DNA from 2 places in the Halobacillus sp. ABH2_015 genome. Region 1 is predicted to be linked to the other one. Evidence: predicted binding sites of a transcription regulator. Region 1 holds the regulator's gene; the other holds the start of a gene.
The links. The regulator LexA, encoded in region 1, represses DNA repair genes until DNA is damaged. The targets are predictions, from matches to a motif close to CGAACATATGTTCG.
Positions count from the first base shown of each region.

Region 2: the regulator LexA is predicted to act here: its motif matches at 1,614-1,627, upstream of ACXAD6_RS11135 (DNA polymerase IV).

Region 1 is NZ_JBSWUG010000002.1:1,675,190-1,680,681, forward strand. It holds gene glnA (type I glutamate--ammonia ligase) at 16-1,347, shown strand; gene ACXAD6_RS08895 (N-acetylmuramoyl-L-alanine amidase) at 1,580-2,680, shown strand; gene ACXAD6_RS08900 (hypothetical protein) at 2,768-2,998, shown strand; gene lexA (transcriptional repressor LexA) at 3,064-3,687, opposite strand; gene ACXAD6_RS08910 (YneB family resolvase-like protein) at 3,994-4,644, shown strand; gene ACXAD6_RS08915 (DUF896 domain-containing protein) at 4,746-4,979, shown strand; gene tkt (transketolase) at 5,151-5,492, shown strand, end outside.
Region 2 is NZ_JBSWUG010000002.1:2,088,470-2,093,961, reverse strand. It holds gene ACXAD6_RS11145 (acyl-CoA carboxylase subunit beta) at 1-263, shown strand, start outside; gene ACXAD6_RS11140 (M20/M25/M40 family metallo-hydrolase) at 333-1,457, shown strand; gene ACXAD6_RS11135 (DNA polymerase IV) at 1,644-2,891, shown strand; gene ACXAD6_RS11130 (YpzI family protein) at 2,950-3,078, shown strand; gene ACXAD6_RS11125 (small acid-soluble spore protein P) at 3,093-3,245, shown strand; gene ACXAD6_RS11120 (DUF3892 domain-containing protein) at 3,339-3,563, shown strand; gene ACXAD6_RS11115 (ABC transporter ATP-binding protein) at 3,762-4,463, shown strand; gene ACXAD6_RS11110 (ABC transporter permease) at 4,460-5,492, shown strand, end outside.

The DNA of each region.
Region 1 (5,492 bases):
GAGAGGGGTATTTCTATGGGTTTAACAAGAGAAGAAATATTTAAGAAAATCGACGAGGAAAATGTCAAGTTCATCCGTCTGCAGTTCACGGATATGCTGGGCACAATCAAAAATGTGGAGATTCCACTAAGCCAGCTCGACAAAGCACTGGACGGAAAAATGATGTTTGACGGATCCTCCATTGAAGGATTTGTTCGTATCGAGGAGTCAGATATGTACCTGATCCCTGACCTGGATACGTTTGTCGTTTTCCCATGGACGTCAGAAAAAGGGAAAGTGGCCCGATTCATCTGTGATATTTACAACCCGGACGAAACTCCTTTCGAAGGATGCCCGCGCTATAACTTGAAGCGCAACATTAAGAAAATGGAGAAACTCGGATTCTCTGCCTTTAATATCGGTACAGAACCTGAATTTTTCTTGTTTAAATTAGACGAAAAAGGCGACCCATCCCTGGAGCTGAATGACCGTGGCGGTTATTTTGACCTCGCTCCTACCGATCTTGGGGAAAACTGCCGTCGTGATATTGTGCTGGAACTTGAGGAGATGGGCTTTGAAATCGAAGCCTCCCACCACGAGGTTGCCCCGGGTCAGCATGAAATTGATTTTAAATATGCAGATGCTGTGAAACACTGTGATGATATCCAGACCTTCAAGCTTGTTGTTAAAACAATCGCGCGTCAGCACGGTCTGCATGCAACCTTCATGCCGAAGCCTCTGTTTGGTGTGAACGGATCTGGTATGCATGCCAACATGTCCCTCTTTAAGAATGGGAACAATGCGTTCTTTGACGAAAGTGGAAAGGAACAGCTTTCCGATGTGGCTTATCAGTTCACAGCAGGCATTATTAAGCACGCAACAAACTTTACAGCGGTGACCAACCCGACTGTAAACTCCTATAAGCGTCTCGTGCCGGGATATGAAGCGCCATGCTACGTAGCCTGGTCCGGACAGAACCGCAGTCCGCTTGTTCGAGTACCGACGTCCCGTGGCATTAGCACACGTATTGAAGTGAGAAGTGTGGATCCAGCCGCCAACCCTTACATGGCAATGGCAGTCCTGCTTGCTGCGGGTCTTGATGGTGTGGAAAATGGACTTCAGGCTCCAGCACCAGTAGACCGCAACATTTACGTTATGGATAAAAAAGAACGTGAGGCTCACGGTGTCAAAGACCTTCCTGCAACATTATATGATGCATTGGAAGAGCTTCAGGAAGACCCGATCATGGTGGAAGCTCTCGGTGAGCACCTGTTCGAGCATTTCATTGAAGCGAAGGAAATCGAATGGGATATGTTCCGTACCCAGGTTCATCCTTGGGAGCGCGAGCAATATCTGCAGACCTATTAAATAGAAAGACAGAAGGCCCTGACTTACATAAGTCGGGGCTTTTTTATATTTTCCTCAGCATCTGCCGTTGGAATCACCCCGAATCCTGGGAGAAAATCTAACATGGTTCATCATTTTATAGGAAAGGCCGACACCAACGTTCTTATCCAAGCATACATTTGGAGTAGGATGATAGAAGAATGTCCTAGTAAACCCCCTTTTCCAGGAAGGAAGAGTGGAGAGAGGGATGTATATGGCAAGATTAATCAATCCAACAGGGAAATGGAATGGACGTACAGTAGCTTTGGATGATGGACATGGAATGGAAACTCCGGGAAAAAGAACGCCATACATTCAGGAATTAGGCAGACAAATCAAGGAGAACGAATTCAATCGTAAAGTTGTACAGTATTTATCGAACATTCTGCTGGATCATGGATTCCGCGTGCTTCTCGTAGCACCGACAGATGAAGACACACCATTATCCTACAGGACGAGAGCGGCCAATGAGAACAATGCGGATATTTATGTATCCGTTCACTACAATGCTTTTGATGGGTCCTTTGGCGGGGCAGATCCAAACGGAATCGAACTTTACGTCTATCCCGGATATTTGAACCGGTCCGCCGGGCGTCTTGCTTCATCACTTGCGAAATACTTACGCCAGGGCACCGATCAAAACTTCAGAGGGATTAAAGAAGCGAACTTCCACGTTCTACGTGAAACGGATATGCCGGCAGTGTTAACAGAGAACGGCTATATGGATAACAAGCGGGAAGCATTATTGATGATTGACGAACGCTTTCAAAAAGAAGTTGCAGAGGAGCACGCTCGGGGCATTTTAGAATACTTTGGAGTTCTGTTCAATGGCGGAATCGACTATCTTTCGCTTGGGGATACCGGCGCGGAAGTCAAGGAAATGCAGGAGAACTTATTAAAACTGGGTTATACCATGAATGGTTATGGAGCTGACGGCAGCTTCGGTCCTGCCACAGAAGCGGCAGTCAAGGCTTTTCAAAAAGACCAGAAGCTTGAAGTGGACGGCTTTTATGGACCGAAAACGAAAGCGGCTGTGCAGAAAGCCTTGGAAGACCTGGATAAAGGAGAAGAGGAAATGGAAAAATTGGCAGTTGTCATAAATTCTTTTGCGGATTTTCCTGCCGTTGAAGCGCTGGCAATCCGTAAAAATGCATTAATTGCACTTAGAGCCGTAGCAGAAAAACGTCAGGTGGCTGAACAAATTATTGTGGCTGGAGGAGGCACAGATGGGCTTAAGGGGAGTAATTTTATTGACTTGACGGGAAAAACCAGATTGGAAACCTCCCAAAACATTAAAAATTATTTAAGTAAATAAAAGAGCTGCAAAACATTCCAGTGTACATTTCCCTTGTTCCTGCATATAATAAATGTAGAACAAATGTTCGGTTAAGGGGTGTGCACAATGGAAACGATTTTCAAACAGTCTGTAGAAAATAAGAAGATCATCGATATGATCTATCTATCTAAGGGGAAACATTGGTCTCAGCGTTCTGTAAGAGTGATTAAAAACCATCCTGATGCCATCCTTGCTTATTGTCTGCAGAAGAAGAGCGTCCGCACATTTTTGAAGAAGAATATTTATTCTGCTGATTTCCGGAGACGGAATAAAAGAAATCGTACGGGGGCTTCTTAACGTTCATATTCTCATGTTCAATACAAAAAACGGCGGGATTGCTCCCGCCGTTTTTTGTATGTGTATTAATGAACGGTACGGTATAAGCCGACGACTCTTCCGAGAATGGATACATCATTTAAAATGATCGGTTCCATCGTGGCATTTTCAGGCTGAAGACGGATGTGATTCTTCTCTTTAAAGAATCGTTTGACAGTAGCCTCTTCCTCTTCCGTCATAGCCACAACTATATCCCCGTTCTGGGCAGTCTGCTGCTGTCTGACAATGACCATGTCCCCGTCAAGAATGCCTGCCTCAATCATACTTTCTCCTTGAACGATAAGGACGAACGTATTGTCTTCCGATCCTGCAAGCGTATCCGGGAGGGGAACATATTCTTCAATGTTCTCTACCGCCGTAATCGGTGAACCAGCCGTAACTTTACCGATGACAGGGGCATAAGTGGCTTCCCCGCGGGGGATACTGTGGTCTTCTTCCAGATCAATCACTTCGATGGCCCTTGGTTTCGTAGGATCCCTGCGGATATATCCCTTTTTCTCAAGACGGGATAAATGACCGTGGACGGTTGAACTGGAGGCCAGCCCTACAGACTGACCGATCTCCCTTACAGATGGGGGATATCCTTTTAGTAGAACCTGTTCTTTTATGAAATCTAGTATTTCCTGCTGCCGCTTTGAAAGTTTGCTCATAGATTAGCACCTCGTACATAGGATTATAGTAACCACATTGTACCATGCCATCCTCAAAAATACAAACAAGCGTTCGAAAAAAGTCGTTGACAAGAACATACATTCGTCTATAATAGGTATTAGAAAATGCGAACAGAGGTTCTTAGGAACGTTCGTTCTTAAATGGAGGGTTAATTATGTTTAATAAACTATCAAAACTGGACTACACTTATATCGTTTTGTTTATTGTTAGTTTTGCTATTCTCTATTATTCTATGGTTACAAGCGGATAAACCTTGAAAACCAGTAGAAGCGGGGACATACATCATGAGAGTAATCCTATATTGTCGCGTAAGCACGGAAAAAGAGGCCCAGGTCAGCTCCTTGAAAAGACAGAAGGCAGAACTGTATGCCATGGCCGAACACCATGGAATGGAAGTGGCCGCCTGTATAGAGGAGCAGGCGAGCGGGTATGAGATTGAACGGGAAGGTGTTTTCCAGATGCTTGATGCTTTTTCCAATCACGAAGCAGAGGCTCTGTTGGTTCAGGATGAGACGAGGCTGGGCAGGGGAAATACAAAAATCGCTTTGTTCCATCAATTGAACCGGTTGAATGTTAAGGTTTATTCCTTAACCCATAACGGGGAACTGCATCTTTCCGAGTCAGACTCCATGGTTCTTCAGATTGTGGGCATCGTTGAGGAGTACCAGAGAAAAATTCATAATATGAAAATCAGGCGGGGGATGCAGAAAGCGGTCGCCGAAGGCTATGATCCATCTTCGAACCTGTCCAATCAGCATCTGGCAGCGGGGAGAGAGAGGAAGGAATTTCCGATCGAAGAGGTTGTCAGGCTCAGAGGGAGTGATTTGACGTTCAAGGACATTGCGGCAACACTAAGAGGGCTTGGGTATGATGTATCCAAGGCAACGGTTCACCGCCGCTATCAAGAGTACATATCACTTGAAAAAGAAGAATAGGCAGGTTACTATAGGAACATAAGGGAGACAAGAGTCTTAGGGCTGCTTGTCTTTTTCATGTTCTAAAGCTGATCCAGACTATAAAAAAAGGAGAAGGATCTATGTTATCTCAAGAAAAATTGGACCGTATAAACGAATTAGCCAATAAATCAAAGCAGCAGGAATTATCGGAAGAAGAGAAAAGCGAACAGAAGAACCTGCGTCAGGAATATTTACAAAGTGCCCGTAAATCATTCAAAAACCAGTTGAAAGGTGTCACGGTTATCGATCCTGCCGGGAATGATGTGACTCCTGCCAAACTGCGTCAAATGCAGGAAAACGAAAAGAAAAACTAAACGACTGAACCGATCCGCATCTTCTTTAAAAGGTGCGGATTTTTTTCGTTTAATTCTACAGAAACACGGGGAAATTAAGGAAGGGCGGAGGACAAAAGTTTGCACAACGCCTTGTTTCATTATAGGATAATACATGGTACATATACCTGTACAGAAAGGGGATTATTGGAAATGGCAAAAAGTCTTGAACAAACTTCAATTGATACCATTCGAACACTAACGATCGACGCAGTAGAAAAAGCAAGTTCCGGTCACCCGGGTATGCCTATGGGGGCTGCTCCAATGGCTTATAAACTCTGGACGGAATTTATGGATCATAATCCTAAAAATTCAAACTGGTTCGACCGCGACCGTTTCGTCCTCTCCGCAGGACATGGATCCATGCTTCTATACAGCCTTCTGCACCTTTCCGGCTATAACGTGACAATGGATGATCTAAAATCATTCCGTCAGTGGGATTCTAAAACTCCCGGACACCCGGAATATGGACATACAGACGGTGTGGAAGCAACA
Region 2 (5,492 bases), 410 kb from region 1:
CGGTCATGGGGCCTGAAGGAGCCGCCAACATCATTTTCGCCAAGGAGATCAAGGAAAGTGCCCAGCCTGAAGAAACGAGGCAGAATAAGATCAATGAATACCGCGAACGTTTTGCCAACCCATACGTTGCTGCAGGTCTCGGGATGATCGATGATGTCATCGATCCACGGGAAACGCGGAGCACACTCGTAAAGGCTTTGGATATGCTGCAGGACAAGCGGGAGGAACGTCCTTATAAAAAGCATGGAAATATTCCTCTTTAATTGACATGATTCTTTCGTTCCGCTAACGTACAAAGAGGAATGTGGTTACATATGAAGGAGGAAATATCCATGGCAGAAATCAACAAACAGCGCTTGCTGGACGAATTTTTAGAACTCGTCCAAATTGATTCCGAAACAACGCAGGAAGCAGAGATTTCCAAAGTACTCAAGAAGAAATTCACGGACCTCGGACTTGAAGTACTGGAAGATGAGGCGGCTTACGCGACAGGTCACGGAGCCAACAACCTGATCTGTAATCTCAAAGGCTCGAAAGATGGAGCCGATACGATTTACTTCACTTCGCATATGGATACCGTCGTGCCAGGGAACGGCGTAAAACCCTCCATCGAGGACGGGTATGTCGTCACGGACGGAACGACGATTCTCGGTGCGGATGACAAAGCAGGGATTGCTGCCATCCTTGAGGCTATCCGTTCTCTGAAAGAGCAGAGCGTAGAGCATGGAGATATCCAATTCGTTATTACAGTCGGAGAAGAGAGCGGCCTTGTCGGTGCGAAAGCTCTGGACAGTTCGCTCCTGAAAGCGAAATACGGCTATGCGATTGACAGTGACGGGCAGGTTGGAAATATTGTCGTAGCGGCTCCGACACAGGCGAAAATCAATGCTGTCGTCAAAGGCAGAACGGCTCATGCCGGTGTAGCTCCTGAAAAAGGGGTTTCAGCTATCACGCTGGCGTCACGCGCCATCGCAAAAATGCCTCTGGGACGTATTGATGAGGAAACGACAGCGAATATCGGACGCTTTGAAGGTGGTCAGAAAACCAACATCGTATGCGATCATGCCGAAATTCTCGCTGAAGCCCGCTCGCTCGACCCTGCGAAAATGGAAGAGCAGGTCGAGAAAATGAAACAGGCATTTTATGAAACAGCAGAAGAAATGGGTGGAGAAGTGGACCTGGATATCCAGGTCATGTACCCGGGCTATAAGCAGGAGGCTGGTGACGAAGTGGTCGAAGTGGCCCGCTCGGCAGCCAAACGGATCGGCCGGGAAAGCGAACTGCTCCGCAGCGGCGGCGGCAGTGATGCCAACGTGATTGCCGGCCACGGAGTTCCGACGGTGAACTTGAGCGTCGGTTACGAAGAAATCCATACGACCAATGAGCGCATCCCTGTAGCTGAACTTGAAAAAATTGCCGAATTTATTACAGCTATTGCTGAAGAAGCGGCATCTTAACGAAGAGGGAGAGTCCCTTCTTCTATCCAAAACCCGTACGGTGTATCTCAAGCGCCGTGCGGGTTTTTATTTCGGCTGTTTTTTCACTTGAATGATGCAGCCTTTTCCGGTGCGAGCAGTCCGCACCATACATCCCGTGGTCTATGCTATAATAAAAGAACAAATGTTCTAATGGAGGAAAGACGTATGGCTTCAAAGTGGTATCCAAAAAAAGGGCGGGTCATTTTTCATGTGGATATGAACAGCTTCTATGCTTCAGTGGAAGCTGCCTTTGATCCCAGCTTAAAAGGGAAGCCTTTAGCTATTGCCGGCAATCCGGAAGAACGACGCGGGATCATCGTGACGAGCAGCTATGAAGCAAGAAAATACGGAGTGAAAACGACCATGCCGCTTGGAGAAGCGCGAAGACTCTGTCCGGACCTGATGGTGATGCGGCCGAATTTTGAACGCTACCGCACAGCATCCAAAGAGATGTTCAAAATTCTCACCGATGTGACCTCTCTCGTCCAGCCTGTCTCCATTGATGAAGGCTACATGGACATTACCGACTGTTCCGACCAAGGTTCTCCTCCTGAAATTGCAGAACGCATTCAGCAGCGGATCGCCGAAGAGCTTGATCTTCCATGCAGTATCGGGATTGCTCCGAATAAATTTCTGGCAAAAATGGCTTCCGATATGAAGAAACCCATGGGGATAACCATTTTAAGAAAAAGGGATCTCGAGCGTACGCTTTGGAAGCTTCCGATTGAAGACATGCACGGCGTGGGATCCAAAACAGCAGAGAAGTTAAGAAAAATTGGGATCGAAACGATCGGCGGACTTGCTTTGCATTCCGTCATAGAACTGAAAGGGATCCTCGGTATCAATGGAGAGCGTCTGCAGAACAGAGCCAACGGAATGGACGACAGACTGGTGGACCCTGAAGCTGTGCATGATTTCAAAAGTATCGGCACTTCCACGACGCTTCCTCATGACACGACGGACGAGGATGAAATCCAAACCGTCCTGCGCCGGCTTTCCAATAAGGTTGCTGCGAGGATGAACGGGAAAAAGGTCCTTGCCAGGAACGTGCAGCTCATGATCCGGTATCATGACCGGAAAACGGTGACGAGGAGCCGCCAGCTTCAGGAATTCATCAGTAAACCCGATGAACTGTTCCAACACAGCATCCAGCTTTTTGACCAGCACTGGAACCAGGACCCTGTCCGGCTTCTCGGTGTAACTGCCGGTGACCTCGCAGAAAAATCCGAGGTCACCCAGCAGCTTGATCTATTCAATTATGAACAGTATGCCGGTAAGGAAAAGTTGTATAAAACCATTGATACACTCACAGAGAAATACGGGAAAAACCCTTTCCGCACGTTGACGAATCCGGATGAAACCAAAGTATCCACCAGCTTTCAAAAAGACTTTCTGGACGATTATAAAAAGTGATTCCCAGGCATGACTCCGCTTTTTTGTTTCATACTAAACAGGAAGGGAGGAAGGAATCATGGGTAGAGATCGACAAGAAAAGAAATTGAAAAAGTCTGGAAAGGTCCAGTCCGACCGTGATCAGAGCCTCAGTTATCCAGGGGCGACGATGATGGAGGGGCCGGAGCCTGCTCGAAAACGCAGATAAGGAGGCGGTTTCTAATGGGTGGACGCCGCATGGGACCCAAACAACAAACACGTCCGGACATTCCTCTCGGTCCGGATCAGGCATATGGCGAAAAGGCGCAGGGCTCACACAAAGCCAAGCAGGCCCGTCATTCCCGTCAAAAACAAAAAACATCGCACGATATGTAATCAAAAGCAGCCGGAAGCGGCTGCTTTTTCCATTCTTTGCTGTTCATAGCCTCAACGCTTCAGGGGATTCTATAAAGGAGGAGGTTGAGAACTATGCCGGAACGAATTGTCGCTGTAAAAAAGAACGGTCAGGGAAGCATTGTTGAGATGCAGCTGGCGTCAGGGCGTGTGGTCGATTATAAGCAGGCCCACGAAATGGCGCGCATCGGTGAGTTGGAACACGTGAACCTGATTCGTGGTAAGGATGGGGAAGACCATCTGCGCAGTGAGCCGGATGGCATACAATCCAACAACCTGGACAACCTTCCCTCTTTCTAAGGAAAACCGGGCAGAGCATACAAAGCTCTGTCCGGTTTTTTTGTATGTAAACAGTAAGCAAATCAGATGGATGTGATAAAAATGAAATAATATCATATAAATATTTCAAAAGTAGTTGACTTTTTTTAGGGGTGTTGTAAACTTAAAATGAAATATAAAACATAAAATATTACAAAACTTTTTAATGGGGATGATGAAATGGCGATCTTCGCAGAAAAGGTTACAAAAACGTATCAAAGCGGAGAGGTGACGGTTAAGGCGCTGCGTGAGGCGAGTCTGACTGTACCGGACAAAAAGATTGTCACAATTCTAGGACCTTCCGGATCGGGTAAATCCACACTTTTGAACGTGATCGGGGGCATCGACCGCTATGACGAAGGACAGATTGTAGTGGATGGCCGGACGCTTGATGAGTTGAAGGACAAACAGCTGACGGAATATCGAAGAAAAAATATTGGGTTCATTTTCCAACAGTATAACCTTATTCCCACTCTTACTGTTGAGGAAAATGTAGAAGTCGGCCGGGAGTTGAGCAGTAATCCGCTTTCGATGGAGGATACGCTGAGAAAAGTGGGTATGCTTGATAAAAAAGATAAATTCCCCTCTCAATTGAGTGGTGGAGAGCAGCAGCGTGTGGCCATCGCCCGTGCATTAATTAAAAATCCCAACATCCTGTTATGTGATGAGCCTACGGGGGCCCTGGATGAGGATACGGGTAAGAATATTTTGAAGCTGCTGAAATACGTGAACGAAACGTACGGAACGACCGTACTCATCATTACTCATAACCAGGGAATCGGAGAGATGGCCCATCAGGTGATCCGGATGAGCAGCGGGGAAATCGTAGAGACGTTTGAAAACGAGACACTGGTGGACCCTGAGCAGGTGACGTGGTCATGATTTTAAAAAAATCGATGATCCGTACACTGAAAGAGAAGAAATTTCAATATGCCGGTGTCATTCTGCTCCTCCTGCTGGCTGTTACACTGTATGTCTCTTTGTCGATGGCTGTGACGACGTTGGAAGAGCGGAACGCCAGGTTTACCGAAGATTATAAACAGGAGACCTTCCATTTCGTACCTTCTGAGCCGGTGGACTCCTCCAAGCTGCAGGAGTGGGAGGAGGAGTTTGGTGTCACCCTTGAGGCCAGGTCCTATTATGATGCTGATGTAGACGGTTCAGTGCTCAGGGTCTTTTCACAAACAGAAGAAATCAACCTTCCTTATCTATCCGAGGGTTCAAACCCGACAGACGGTAGTGAAATCGCTGTTTCCTCCGTTTTTGCTGAAAAAAATGACCTGCATATCGGTGATGAGGTGGAAATCAGCGGAGAACGGATGGAAGTGACAGGATTTGTTTATCTTCCTGACTATATTTACATGATTGAACAATTGACGGATATGATCAGCGATGCGGAGAAATTCGGTATAGCCATAGCCTCAGAGCGTGTCATGGATCAGTGGTCGTCCCTGTCCCAGACAGAAATCACGGGCTGGTCCAGTGATGGAGAGGTTCCTGATGGTTTCATGGAGGCTGTCCGTGCGGAGACGACCATTCTGCAATTTGTAGAAGCCGGTGACAACCCCCGGATTCAGTTCGTGGATACGGAAATTGAAGGCGCAAAAAGTATGAACAATACGCTCCCGCTCTTCATTCTGGCTCTTGCTGCAACGATGGTCCTTCTTTTAATGAGACGCCGGATCGAGATGCAGCGCAAGGAAATCGGGACGCTGCTGGCGCTTGGCTACCGGAGGAATGAACTGCTTCGGCATTACCTCGGCTATGCGTGGGTCATCGGCCTAAGTGGTACGGTTCTCGGACTGGCAGCGGGTGCCGCCTTATCCGTTCCGTTATCTAATCTATATGCAAACTATTTCAATCTACCTGCCTTATCTATGTTCGATTTTAATCCGATGGTGCTCGTCATTG